Regions from separate parts of the Virgibacillus sp. FSP13 genome, predicted to be linked through region 1. Evidence: riboswitches for the same ligand, from Rfam matches in the RefSeq annotation. Region 1 holds a riboswitch; the other holds the start of a gene.

Region 1 (7,228 bases):
CCACCAATTGCATAACCTGAAACCATTGCAATAACCGGCTTTGGAATTGTCCGCATTAACCGCTGTAAATCGAGTACGTTCAAGCGCGGAATTTGGTCGTCCCCAACATATCCGCCATTACCGCGAACCGTTTGATCACCGCCGGAACAAAATGCTTTATCCCCAGCTCCTGCCAGAATGATCACGCCAATCGACGAATCATCACGTGCATCGGCAAACGCATCAATCATTTCGTTTACTGTTAAGGGTGTAAACGCATTATGAACGCGCGGACGATTCATGGTAACTTTAGCGATACCATTGTATTTTTCATAAACAATTTCCTTATATTCTCTTGCTTGTTCCCATTGTACTGTCATTGTTTTCCTCCTTCAGAATATGTTGCTATGTAATCGGCAACGAGTGTTGGAAAATAAACTTCAATACTATTTTACCAAAAAAATCGGATTGTTCCACGTGAATTGCATGACCAGCATTTTCAACAATTGTTAAACGGCCATTTGGTAGGCTTTTTTGCATCTTTTTATTTAATCGTAAAAATTTTTCATCTAAGTTACCAACGATGAGTAAAACAGGCATTGCTAATTGTTCAAGTGATCCCCACCAGGAGGGTTGTGCACCGGTCCCCATATACAGAAGTGATTGTGAAAGGCCTGTCTCTGATTGAGCAAGTCGTTCCGCACGAATTTCCTGCTTAAGATTCGGTGGTAAGTTTTGCTGTGTTTGGAAGAGTGGTATGTTCTCCCAAAAGTCCACAAATGCTGTGACACCCTCATTTTCTATTTTTGTTGCTAGATCTGTATCATGGTTTACCCGTTTTTCTCGTTCTGAAACATCCTCCAGCCCTGGAGATGAGCTTTCTAGGGTTAAGGATTGGACATAAGATGGGAACATCATAGCAAACGTTAATGCTGTACGTCCCCCCATCGAATAGCCAACTAGATGAACGCTTGTTAACCGTAAATGATTCAGAAACTTTTTTATATCTTGGGAACACATTTCCATGGTACGTGGGGTCTCTGTATTAGTTTTCCCATGTCCAGGTAAATCAATCGTAATCAATTCAAAAGTATCCTGCCATGCCTCAACGATTTTTCTCCACGTTTGGCTACTGCCAGTAAACCCATGCAGCATGACAACAGGCGGCCCTTCACCAGTTCGCTCATACCAGTAGGAAGCATCATCTACTGTGAAATACACATGATCAATCCTCCTGTTCAAATTTGTGTTCAAAAGGTGCATGTGAAGTTTAAGAAGAATACGGGAATTGCGAACCCCGCATCCTACCCCTCTAGGATTTCATTTTCAATGGCTTGCCAACGATCGCGGTGCCACACTGCGTTTGCTTCGCGATCTGTTTTCACTTCTATAACAGACAGTCCTTTATTGTTGTAACTTGAATCTAGTGCATGTTTTAATTCAGATTCATTTCTCACATTACTATATGTTCCGCCATACATCGTAATAGCTTGTTGAAAGTCAATATCAATTGGTGTTCCAAATAATGCTTCGAAATGTTTTTTATCATTTACTTGTGGTAAAAAGGAAAAAATCCCCCCACCATTGTTATTGATTAAAAGAATTGTAACCGCTAGATCATAATGCTTGGCAGCCAAAAGACCGTTAAGATCATGGAAAAATGACAGGTCGCCAAGCAATAATGTTATATGTTTTCCTTTAGCAGCTGCACCCAGTCCACTCGATACCATGCCGTCGATACCATTCGCCCCTCGATTAGCTAGCACGCTAACACTTTTGCTCGTAGTCATGAAAAAGGTATCTAAATCCCTAATTGCCATACTGTTTCCAACATACAAATTGCTATTATCAGGTAGGACATCCAGTAGACATCTTACAGCACTACCCTCTGTTAATGCATTTTCTCTAGAATCAGCCGTTAACTGTTTTTTGGCAATTTGATTCATTTGTAGCCATTCATTCAACCAGGAAGAATCAAAACTTATATCCTTTGCAATCCGTACAAGATCTTGGCACAGCATCATTGCATCAGCATAAATGAATTCAGTAGCGTTACCAGCTGGTTCGCGGTATCCGGCAGTTTCCTCGACAACAAATTGTTCAACGTCTTTATGTTCTTCTACATAAAATCGATATGGTTTCGCTACAGGCATCGCACCAAACCGAATAATAAAATCAGGTTTAAGTTGTTTTCGGATTCCTTTATTACGTAGGAAAGCATCATATCCTTCAATTATATGATCTTTTTGATGCTGTCCAGATCTCACTCCTGACAATGGATCCGCTAAAATCGGTAATTGTAACATGGATGCTAACTGGGTAACCGCTTCTGGAAAATCATCGTTTGTTTGTGGACCGCAAACAATTAACCCTTTTTGTCTTCGGCGCAGTTTTTCAAACAATCCATGTAACTGGTCCGGATGTACCCTCTTTGCTCCATCAAGTGTAGGATAATAGTTTTGCTCCATTTGTTTTCCCCATAAATCTTCCAATGAAAAATCCGGGATAAGTGGCTCCCGTAGTGGAAAATTCAAATGGACAGGTCCACTGTTTCCTTCCTTTGCCATGTGAACCGCACGTGCTGCTTTGCTTCGTACATAATCAAGCATTTTTGGATTGCCTTCTGGTAACGCCATTTCATTAAACCATTTCACATAGTCTCCATACAACTTAATTTGTTCAATCGCCTGAGGAGCACCAACATCACGCAGTTCATGTGGACGATCAGCAGTTAAAACGACTAAAGGCACTCTACTATAATGCCCTTCAACAATAGCAGGAAAATAATTTGCAGCAGCCGTTCCAGATGTGCATACAAGAGCTACTGGGCGTTTGTTTTGTTTTGCCATTCCTAAAGCAAAAAAGGCTGCTGATCGTTCATCAATAATGATCCACTGGTTCATTTTTGGATGTTCCGTCATTGTCATTGCAAGCGGCGTTGAACGTGAACCAGGCGAAATAACAACTTCTGTAAGTCCACTCTTAACTAGTTCATCAACAAAATTTGCAATATATCGTGTCAGTGTTTCAGTATGTTCCAATTTTTTATCCCCCTAAAACGGAAAGCATTGGTGTCAATTTAATCTGCGTTTCCTCATATTCCGCTTCTGGATCGGAGTCTTTTACAACCCCACAGCCAGCGAACAACGATGCTTCATCTCCCTGGATTAACCCCGACCGAATTGCCACAGCAAATTCGCCATTTTGGTTACTATCCAGCCACCCAACAGGTGCTCCATACCAACCTCTATCCAATTGTTCGTGTTCCCTAATAAAAGCTAAGGATTCCTCGCGGGGAACACCACCTAATGCTGGGGTTGGATGTAACTCTTTAATGATATCAAAAATACTATAGCCATCTTTAAGTGTAGCCCTAACAGGTGTGTATAAATGTTGTAAGTTTTTTAATGGATAAACAATGGGTTCATCTGGCAGTTGAATGTTTGTACAATAATCTTTGATCGCCTGCCTAATCATTTTTACAACAAAATCATGTTCATCCCTATTTTTTGAATCATGGAGCAAGGACTGGCTAATTTTCTTATCTTCATCAGCTGTTTTTCCTCTTGGTGCTGTTCCCGCTAAACACGTGGAGAGCAATTGCTGACGTTCTAATTTCACAAGTCGTTCTGGAGTTGCCCCAATAAAACAATCGTCATCATGTTCAAAAGCAAACACATAACTATTTGTTTGAGTAGCAATTAGTTTATCTAAAATGGGCGTGATTTCTGCTTCTTTCGTTAGTTTTAACCGCATTTCACGAGCAAGCACTATTTTTTGGGCTTTATTTTGCTGAATTTCATCTGTTGCTGCTGTAACGATCTGTTTCCATTGGTCTGGAGCGATTTCTTGTTTTGATTCGAGTTTTGCTTCATTTGGAAGATCTCTTGTTTCATAAAGCAACCTAGCTTCCATTCGCTTTAATTCGTTAGCAAGCTGGACAGGATGATCATCTTTGGTCACCTGTGTATTAATCGTTATATAATAACTTGTCCTATTTTTAGTTAATGTAAATTGTGGAATTCGAAATTCGCTATTCTTAAATTCTTTCCACAATGATGATTTTGCCTTTTTAGGGTCAAATGCCATACCACCCATGATAACTAATCCCGTACCTTGTGTTTGATAAGGATTATGAATGGTTGCATTTTCCACCTGCTCACTCCACTTTCTTTCCGTTTCCTGAAACCGATTATTGTCTGCTACAATAGGATAAACATTACCAATTCCGACTAAATAAAAACCATCGGCAGTACTTGACCAAAATGTACGGTCCATATTCAAGTCTTTTGCCGCTTCAAAGAATTGGAGCGGATCAATTTCTTCATTTATTTCTTTTGTAAAACTAACAAGCTGCGTTCCATCAGTCGCTTTAGCTTGAACAATTGCTTGATCCAATAACGATTCCAACAACGCTTCTTTCGTTTCAATCATCTATCTAAACCTCCGTTGCACGTACAAGTCATAAACTTCCTTCTCTATTTTATTCTCTTTTACATGGATTCTCAAGGATTGGACTATTACTTAGCTAAAAACAGAGAACATCTATTGAATAAATACTAGTTTCATTTTCTTGACGATTTTGTGACATTAAGTAATTGACACCCCCTACCGAATTGCCTAAACTTAATATGATATTGATGAAATTCAGGGGGAGCACATTTATGCATTCGACGACAATTAAGCAAGCCTTAAATGAAAAGGAAGGCTTTCAAATTTGGTGGCGCCTGTTAAGGCCACATACATTAACTGCATCATTTGTTCCTGTATTTGTTGGGACTATGCTTGCATACATTGATGGAGCAATAAACATCATTTTATTTTTAGCAATGTTAATCGCATCTATGCTTATCCAATCAGCAACAAATATGTTCAATGAATACTATGATTTTGTTCGAGGCTTGGATAACGAGGAATCTGTTGGTATAGGTGGAACAATCGTACGTGATGGAATATCAGCTAAGACAGTTTTACGGTTAGCGTTCATTTTCTTTGGGATTGCAATGTTATTAGGTCTTTATATTTGTTTTGTTTCAAGTTGGTGGATCGCGGTCATTGGTTTAGTATGTATGCTTTTTGGCTATTTATATACAGGCGGTCCTCTACCAATCGCCTATACACCACTTGGCGAATTATTCTCCGGGTTTTTAATGGGTACTGTCATAATCGGTATTAGCTATTTCATCCAAACATTGACAATAACGGGGACTGTTATTCTAGTATCCATTCCTGTTGCCATTTTTATTGGAAGTATAATGATGTCCAATAATATTCGGGATTTAGACGGAGACAAAGAAAACGGACGAAAAACAATTGCTATCTTGCTTGGCAGAAAAAATGCCATCCGTTTTTTGAGTGGCCTATTTGTTATCGCTTTTGGATTAACAGCATTTTACATTATCGATGGAATGTTACCAGTCTGGTCGATCCTTGCCTTCTTAAGTATCATAAAGGCAATTGATGTTATTAAAAAATTTCAAGGGAAGACAAAACCTCTCGAAATGTTACCGGCTATGGTAGCTACAGGTAAGACGAATACAATTTATGGATTTTTATTAGGAATCTCATTGCTATTAAGTAAGTTATTCTAATTTTTTCAGGGGGAATAATTTTATGGAATTAAAAAATACGTTAATGAATTCACTCGGAATCGAAGTCCAAACACTTGATGAGGAACTCGTCATCATGACAATGCCTGTTGATCATCGAACACATCAGCCGGCAGGTTTTTTGCACGGTGGAGCAAATGTTGCACTTGCAGAAACTGCGGCAAGTGTTGGTGCATATAACCATGTAGATCCAGAGCAATTTAGTGTGTTCGGCATGGAAATCAATGCCAATCACATAAAAAGCAAGCGTGATGGTGTTGTAACCGCAAAAGCAGTTCCACGACATATTGGAAAAACAACAATGGTTTGGGAAATCAACATTGTTGACGAGCAGGAAGAACTTATTTGTATGTCACGCTGTACGATTGGAGTTGTACCGAAAAGGAAATAAATTCTTTAGATTGAACGGAGTCATGATCGACGATAATCTTAAAGGTTGCCTCATAATTGGGACAACCTTTTTTAATGTGCTCTAATAAAAAAGAAGCAAATCACTTTTCAAACTGATAAAATCATTGTATAATCAGACTACAATAACATATCGATTCCATCTTCGGGGCAGGGTGCAATTCCCGACCGACGGTAATGAACTATATTTGTTCTAAGTCCGTGACCCGCTCGAGCCAAGTCTCAGCGGCTGATCTGGTGTAAATCCAGAACCGACAGTTACAGTCTGGATGGGAGAAGATGTCGAGCCGTTTTTCTGGTGCATATTGTTATGCGCTATTTCTTTCCTGTATATGAAACTATACCCTAAAGCCCCGATTAGGCAGGCTTTAGGGTTTTTATTTTGCACAGAAAATGGCCTATCCTTCATCACCAGATGTGAATCGATAACAGATGAAGGAGGAATTCGATGATGCAAGACACGCAATCATCAAAACTACTTAAACTTATTATTCTAGCATTATTAGGAACCATTTCACTTTTACTATTTTTCCTAAACTTCCCGGTACTACCAGGTTTTGGTTACCTGAAAATTGATTTTAGTGATGTACCAGCATTAATTGCTGCTTTAATCTTTTCACCGCTTGCTGGGGTAATTGTAGAGGCAATTAAAAATGTCCTTTACATGGCAATTGGTGGTGGTGAGCCTGTGGGGATAGCCGCAAATTTCTTAGCCGGCGTCATGTTTGTCGTTCCGGCAGCTGTTTTGTATCACAAATTCAAAGGTGTTAAAAGTATCGTATCTGGTTTAATTGCTGGCACAATAATAATGGCAATTGGGATGAGTGTTTTAAATTACCTCGTTATTTTACCAATCTATGCATTATTTATGGGCATGGAAGAGATGAATATAGAAAGTGTTAAATGGTATACAGTAGTGGCAGGAATTCTACCGTTTAATATAATAAAAGGAATCATCGTCGGAATCTTATTTGTTCCCCTCTTTGTCAAAATGCGTAGCTGGATTGAACAGAAGCAAGCTAACATTATTTAAAAACTTTAAAGCTAGCCAAATTTAGTGGCTGGCTTTTTTATTTGGGCTGTTTTTTGCGTTGTTGGCTGCTAGTGAGGAAGTATTTAATTTCGCAATTGATATAAAATGCGACGTAACTTGAAATGATGGTTGGTGCGTTTACCCGCTCCGGAAATACACTACGCTTTCCGCGGGCGGCTGTTGAGCCTCCTCGAGCTGT
Region 2 (7,228 bases), on a different contig from region 1:
CATCATATCCAGCCTTTCTAAGCGCCTTTATAATCTTAGATCCATTCTTCATAGAAGGTGTATTATCATCATCCTTCGCTATCCTGCTAATACTGTTTTTGTTTACCCTACTCTCTTTAGCGATTTCCTCTTGTGTGATTGAGTTCTTATCAAGAAACTTCCCAAACTTTGAACGTGGTTTTCCTAGTCCGAACATTGCTACATCAACCTTTCTAAATATATGTTTAGGACCATCATTGACAATAAACTTGTACTTTAATCACATTTTTGTGATTTTGTATAAAAAGTTAGGAATAATGGACAACCAGTACATAATACCTATATATCAAGTAGGTGATATCCAGATGAAAACATCATTTAGAAGGGGTGTAGATGTCATGAGAATGAAGAATGTGCCTGTTTCTTTCAACTTGGATGACCCGGAACAAAAGAGATTGTACAATTTTTTGACTAGATTGCCCAATGGGAAAAGAAGAAACGCCAGCGGATATTTGAAAAGGCTTGTCGATCGGGATTATCAGATCCAAAAAAACGAGGATATAAAGCAAGTGTCATCTAAAGGAAATGGAGGTATCAAGTTAACTCTGTAGAAAAGCAAAAAGAACGCCCAAGGTCGCTGACGTTCTTCACTGTCAGCTTATGCGCGGGGTCTCTTAAATATGACTGTTTTATAAAAAAGGAGGTATTTTTTGTGCAGACAATAAAGTTTGATGATTTTTTAAATCGGAATTTCAAAAAAGAAAATAAAGTGGTGTCTCACTTTAAAAATCATAAGAAAATTTATTTTGCTGCAGGAACCGCATTGGTTTTTTTGGGAATTCCCGACATCACTTTTGCAAGTACCGGAATCGATGTAAAAGCGAGAGAACTTTATTTTGGTAAGTTCATGACCTTTGCGAAGTGGGCAATTATTATAAAAGGTGGCTGGGACACAATAAACAAGGCAATGAAAGAAGATTTTGACGGGGCTAAAAAATCGTTCTTTTCATATCTAATCGTTTATGTCATATTGCTAGGGTTACCGTGGGCGCTCGATGAAGTTGAAGGTGTGTTTGCGACATGATCGTAAAAATGAATGGAGAGAAATTGTTAACTGTCACTCCACCAACTGAACCAGAGCTCAATCCATTTCTTCCTGGTATTGAAAGTGGAAGCGCGGTAGTGGAAGGAGAAGTTCCGTGGTGGGATATTAAAGGTCAATTCGATTCAGCTTTTGAAGGCCTTAAAGAAGATATGACGGAATTCTTTGTAGAAGGAATAATTTCATTTTTAGAAGCTGCGGTAAAGGTTTTAGTTGATCTGAGTTATTCCTTTGCTTTAGTGGGAGGTGGCATTTTAATTCTTTTAAAAGTAACAACTGGTTCCCGAAGGTTAGGAAAATGGTTTTCTGCCTTGATTGTTATTCACTTTTTAATAACCTTTATTTTTGCATAGGAGGATGGACATATGAAGGGCAAAAAGTTGTCTAATATATTAAAGGTTGTTAGCCCAAAATACGTTTACATCAAGTTAAAACCAAATAATTCAATTCGGAATAATAATACACACTTAATTGCTAGAACGATAGCTTCATTGTATAAAAGCCTTTGGCATAGCGTGAGAAAAGAAGATGAAAAAACATATAAATTACTGGGGAAAGAACTTTTTATAGGTACAAAGTGGAGTTTTGAACGGCAGGGGAAAATCGCCTACTACATCTATATTGAAAAGGAGAAGGTTGAGTTTTATTTTATTATCCCTGAACAGCATTTAAGTATTATGAAGGAAAAATTAGGCGATGTTTGGGGGAATATTACGGTGGAGGAAGTAGCTGAAATACCTTCTTTCGATGAAAAATCAATAAAAAAACAACTAATCTATGAGAAAGAGGATCCACTGAGTTTGCGAATTGATAGACGGGATAACGACTTGCTGGAAAGCAATTTGAACGTGATCGATGTTTTAGAGGAAGGCGACAAAGCGGGAATCCTGTATAATTTCATACCGATGCCACAAGGGAGTTTTCGGCATAGTCATCGTTATACTATGGAAAAGGTTAAAAACAGCCAACCTGTAGATCGCGATAAAACGGGAACGGCATTTATATTCAAGTATGTTATTAGCTTGATAGATAGTTTGCTTCAAAGTGTGAGCGATGCCTTAGTAGGGGAAAAGAAAAACAACAAAGAAAGTGCCCTGGAAAGTATTGTAGATCGATTGAATGGTGGCCAAAAAGTGAGTGATCATACTGAAAACAAAGTTCATTCAACAATACTAAATACACAAATATTAGTTATGAGCGAAAGCAAAGAACGTATTAGAGAGAGAAATAATGCTAAAAGTTTAGTGCAAAGCTTTGATATGTTAAGTGACGATAATAGGCTTGTAAGCAAGAATTTTAAAGGAAAAATCAATATTCAATCAAAAAATATATCCGGTGCTGCGGTTAACAAAATGAGTGACAGTGAAGTGCAAAACTTCATATCCCTTGCAGGAAAAAGCATTCTTGAAAAGTACCCATTTGTTGATAAAGTCGAAACGCAAGAAACAACGGTTCCGGAAGATTTACGAAAGGGAACCATGCGAATAGGTGTTAATACCTTCAGAGGCATTAAACAGCCAGCATATTTAAGCGTAGATAAGGAATTCCGTTATTTATCACTTATTTTAATTGGACCAAACCGTTCTGGTAAATCAACTCTGATCGGAAATCTTTCATATGACAGCATACAAAATGATGAATGCACAATCATATTCGATTACATTGGAAACTGCGAATTGAGCGAGGAAGTTTCCGATCTTTACCCTGACGACAGGGTCCTGAACATTGAATGTGATGATTTCGAGAAACTGCAAGGACTTGGATATAACGAAGCTGGATTCGACCCGGATCCATTTAAACAATACGACAACGCTAAAAAGCAAACCACCCAACTAATGACGCTTATCAACTCCATTAATACTTCCGAAACTCACTTATCCCCAAAAATGGAACGTTACCTGGTTGCCGCATCGTTGGTCACTTTTATTAATAATGGCAGCATACGTGATGTATTCCAAGTCCTGCAAGATCATGAGACCAGGCACGCGTTTCTCGATGATATTCCAAAAGAACAAGTCGATAACCTAAAAGAATATATGCAGTCACTGGACGAATTAGACGACTACAACAAGGAAGGAATGATTGTAGGGACAAAATTAAGTTTGATCGTTGGTATCATCGATCGGTTGAATAAATTAAAAGCAAATACCTATATGGAGCTCATGCTCAAAAAGTCTACAGAGAATAATATTGATTTAGTTGAGGAAATGCAAATAAGTCAGTTGATTTGCATTAAAATGCCGGAGCATATGTTTACAACAGATAATGAAAAAGATGTCTATTCTACTTATTGGATCACTAAAATTTGGATGGCTTTGCAAATAAGAAAATCAATGTATAAGAGAGAAGAAATGAAAAAGGTAAATCTAGTTATTGATGAATTGTACCAGGTGCAAACAACTGAAAAATTTCTCACCACAAAATTAAGCCGTTTACCAAAGTTTAATATTAAACCAATCATTAGTTGCCATTATCTGAATCAGATCAAACATATACGCGAGGAATTGCGATCTGCCAGCGCATCTTACATGCTCATTAGCGGATGCGATAAACAAAATTATTCTGAACTAAAAGATGAATTATATCCATTCGATCTTGACGATCTGCTAAAACTTAAACGCTACCATTCTTTAAATTTGATAAAAAACAAAGAAGGGTATGGAAGATTCATAACAAGGCTGCCAAAGCCAATAACAAACGAAAGGATGGTTGAAGATGAAGGCAATAAAGGTGAAGACGAAAGGTATGAAGGGAACACAGATGAAGGATCTAGGGAGCAGGCTTAAACCATACATTCCTGACTTCGAAGATTATCATTGTGACGTGTGCGGAAAGTTATTTAAAGATGATGATGAAATCGTCATCACAGACGATGTTATATTGCATGAAGACGAATGCTTTATGGCATGGTGCTATTTAACATTTGGTGGAAACTATACCTACAAAGAGTATCGGGATGAAATATTGGAGCGTTTGGGCTGAATTCTTTAAGCAATAACGGCACATACTAAGAAAAAAGGATGTGTCAACATGCTATTAATTGTCGGGCTTATCTTAGGAGCAGTAATCGGATATAAAATAAATGGATTTGTTAAAAGAATGGATCGTAATGGTATTAAGTTTAAAATGTTTGGACTGAACATTGCCATAAATAAAACAGAAGAGGAATCTTTAATGATAGATACCAGTAAAGCAAAGAAACCTGTTAAGCTTCATATAAGAAGTTAAAATTTCATGTTGTTGACGAATTGTTGACGAAATCCGTCAACAACAACCAAAATTAATCACATTTAAACCAAAACCAAAAATATTTAACCCTAAAAACTTGCGATCTGACCGCATTTAAGTTTAAATAATTATATAAGTTCATATTACAATTTCCTTCGGGGTCGGGTGAAATTCCCAATCGGCGGTGATGAAGCGAGGGCTTCTCAGTCCGTGACCCGTGCGGTTTAATGCCAAACGGTGGATCTGGTGAAACTCCAGAGCCGACAGTTATAGTCTGGATGGGAGAAGGAATTTTTCAGGTAGCAAGTATGTTTCTGTGTGAAAATGATCAAAACAGATAGTTATTTGTGTATGCTTCTTTGCGTATATATGAAATCTATTTGTATACCATTTTTAGATGAAATGTTTTACATACGTGTTTTACTTATTGAAAATTCTGCCCTAACACCTCCGAAGTATTTCGGGGGTTTTTTTAATGCTAAAAAAAGAGGTGATGAGTCAATGGATGATGATTATATGCGATTTGCTTTGAGGTTGGCTAAGGAAGTGTTGGGTCAAACAAGTCCGAATCCACCAGTTGGTGCTGTAGTTGTAAATGAAGGTGAAATACTTGGTTTTGGCGCGCATTTGAAAGCGGGAGAGGCGCATGCCGAGGTACATGCTTTAGAGATGGCAGGTGATAAAGCGAATGGTGCAACAATTTACGTAACACTTGAACCATGCAGCCACTACGGGAAAACACCGCCATGTGTCGAACTTATTATTGAAAAAGGTATAAAGCGTGTAGTCATTGCGGTAACAGATCCAAACGAAAAAGTGGCTGGTAAGGGAATTGAAGAACTGCGAAAAGCTGGGATTGATGTAGAGGTCGGCATTTTACAGGCAGAAGCTGAACAAATAAATGCCGCGTTTTTCCACTTTATCAAAACCGGGGCACCATATGTAACGGTAAAATCGGCAGTCAGCCTTGATGGGAAAACGGCTACGGTTAATGGAGACAGCAAGTGGATTACAGGTGAACAGGCCCGGATGGATGTGCATCATTATCGACATACACATGATGCGATTCTAGTTGGGGTTAACACTGTTATTATGGATAATCCTAGCCTTACTACAAGACTTCCAAACGGCGGGAGGAACCCAGTGCGTATTATCTTAGATACCCACCTCAGAACACCAATAGATGCCAACGTTGTGACAGACAATCAAGCAGACACATGGATTTTTGTCGGAAAAAATACTAGTAATCAAACAATGACTCCATATCAAAGTAGGGACCGGGTCAAGGTCATTCAATTAGATGAAGAAGTAATTCCCATTGAAAAGGTGCTCAAAGTTTTAGGAAGCAAGGGGATCATGTCGGTGTTCGTGGAAGGAGGAGCTGAAATAAATGGAGCATTTTTAGAAGAAAGGCGTCTAAATCAAATGATTCTTTATCTTGCCCCCAAATTGATTGGCGGGAAAACAGCTCCAACAGCCTTTGCTGGACGTGGCTTCCAGTCCATTGCTGAGACATTATCACTTGCTATCAGTGATGTTGAGATGATTGGCGAAGATATCAAAATAGTAGCTGCACCAAGAAAGGATGAGTAGATGTTTACAGGGATTATTGAAGAAAAGGGCACGATACAAAATATGAATAGCGTTTCGGATCAATCCATCAAATTAACGGTTGAATCGAAAAAAATAATTGAAGATGTAAACGTTGGCGATAGTATTGCCGTAAACGGGATTTGTCTCACGGTAACAGATTATTCCAAAACATCCTTTCAAGTCGATGTTATGCCGGAAACGTTCAAATCTACTGCACTGAAGTTATTAGAAGTTGGATCACATGTGAATCTGGAACGATCGATGCCTGCTAGTGGTAGATTCGGCGGTCATTTTGTTTCCGGACATGTAGATGGGACAGGAGAAATCACCAGGAAGGAAAAACATGAAAATGCCGTTTATTATGACATCCGTATTCCAGAAGCGCATGCAGCATTAATTGTCCTAAAAGGTTCGATTGCAATAGATGGGATTAGTCTTACTGTTTTTGATGTAAAAGCAAGTTCACTAACCATTGCACTTATTCCACATACCGTTTCAGAAACGAATCTGGGCGAAAAAAACCAAGGTGACTTAGTTAATATCGAGTGTGACATGCTCGCAAAATATGTACAGAATTTGTTAACCAAATAGTCTTAAAAGAAGGCATTCCTAAACAGTAATAGACTTATATGAAAGGGAAGTGGGAATATGTTCCATACAATAGACGCTGCAATTGCAGATTTAAAACAGGGAAAACCAATTATCGTTGTTGATGATGAAAATAGAGAAAATGAAGGGGACCTAGTTGCATTATCAGAAAAAGCTACACCAGATGTGATAAATTTTATGATCACGCATGGAAAAGGGCTTGTCTGTACATCAATTGAGACTGATTTAGCCAGTCGACTTGAATTACCAGAGATGACTAGTCTTAGTACTGATCCATTCGGCACCGCTTTTACGGTGACGATTGATCATAACGACACGAGGACAGGGATTAGTGCTGCGGAACGATCCCAGACAATTCGTGCATTGGTTGATGCTAATGCAGGTGCAAATGACTTTAAGCGCCCAGGCCATGTTTTCCCATTGGTTGCAAAAGATGGAGGTGTACTCGTTCGGCAAGGTCATACCGAAGCATCTGTTGATCTAGCAAAATTGTGTGGGGCTTTTCCGTCAGGGGTGATTTGCGAGATTATCAAGGAAGATGGAACGATGGCTCGCGTGCCTGAATTAACCAAAATGGCAAAGGAGTTCGAGCTTAAGCTGATAACGATTGCTGATTTGATTGGTTACAGGAAAAAGCATGAAAAACATGTTAAACGTGAAGTGGAAACAGTTTTGCCGACAGATTTTGGTGACTTTAAAGTAGTTGGTTATACAAAT

Evidence for each region. Region 1 has a riboswitch for FMN ahead of ACW2QC_RS10590 (ECF transporter S component). Riboswitches for the same ligand answer to the same signal wherever they lie in the genome.
Region 2: linked by a shared signal. The riboswitch ahead of ribD (bifunctional diaminohydroxyphosphoribosylaminopyrimidine deaminase/5-amino-6-(5-phosphoribosylamino)uracil reductase RibD) and the one ahead of ACW2QC_RS10590 (ECF transporter S component) in region 1 are both predicted to bind FMN.

What each region holds. Positions count from the first base shown of each region.
Region 1 is NZ_JBSVKG010000010.1:22,826-30,053, forward strand. Features, by position in the region: gene menB (1,4-dihydroxy-2-naphthoyl-CoA synthase) at 1-359, opposite strand, end outside; gene menH (2-succinyl-6-hydroxy-2,4-cyclohexadiene-1-carboxylate synthase) at 385-1,200, opposite strand; gene menD (2-succinyl-5-enolpyruvyl-6-hydroxy-3-cyclohexene-1-carboxylic-acid synthase) at 1,284-3,020, opposite strand; gene ACW2QC_RS10575 (isochorismate synthase) at 3,025-4,413, opposite strand; gene ACW2QC_RS10580 (1,4-dihydroxy-2-naphthoate polyprenyltransferase) at 4,644-5,570, shown strand; gene ACW2QC_RS10585 (hotdog fold thioesterase) at 5,593-5,979, shown strand; FMN riboswitch at 6,134-6,281, shown strand; gene ACW2QC_RS10590 (ECF transporter S component) at 6,448-7,029, shown strand.
Region 2 is NZ_JBSVKG010000006.1:83,523-90,750, reverse strand. Features, by position in the region: gene ACW2QC_RS07335 (helix-turn-helix domain-containing protein) at 1-196, opposite strand, end outside; gene ACW2QC_RS07330 (hypothetical protein) at 345-590, shown strand; gene ACW2QC_RS07325 (hypothetical protein) at 692-1,063, shown strand; gene ACW2QC_RS07320 (hypothetical protein) at 1,060-1,434, shown strand; gene ACW2QC_RS07315 (hypothetical protein) at 1,462-3,867, shown strand; gene ACW2QC_RS07310 (hypothetical protein) at 3,842-4,063, shown strand; gene ACW2QC_RS07305 (hypothetical protein) at 4,112-4,309, shown strand; FMN riboswitch at 4,457-4,603, shown strand; gene ribD (bifunctional diaminohydroxyphosphoribosylaminopyrimidine deaminase/5-amino-6-(5-phosphoribosylamino)uracil reductase RibD) at 4,811-5,902, shown strand; gene ribE (riboflavin synthase) at 5,903-6,493, shown strand; gene ACW2QC_RS07290 (bifunctional 3,4-dihydroxy-2-butanone-4-phosphate synthase/GTP cyclohydrolase II) at 6,551-7,228, shown strand, end outside.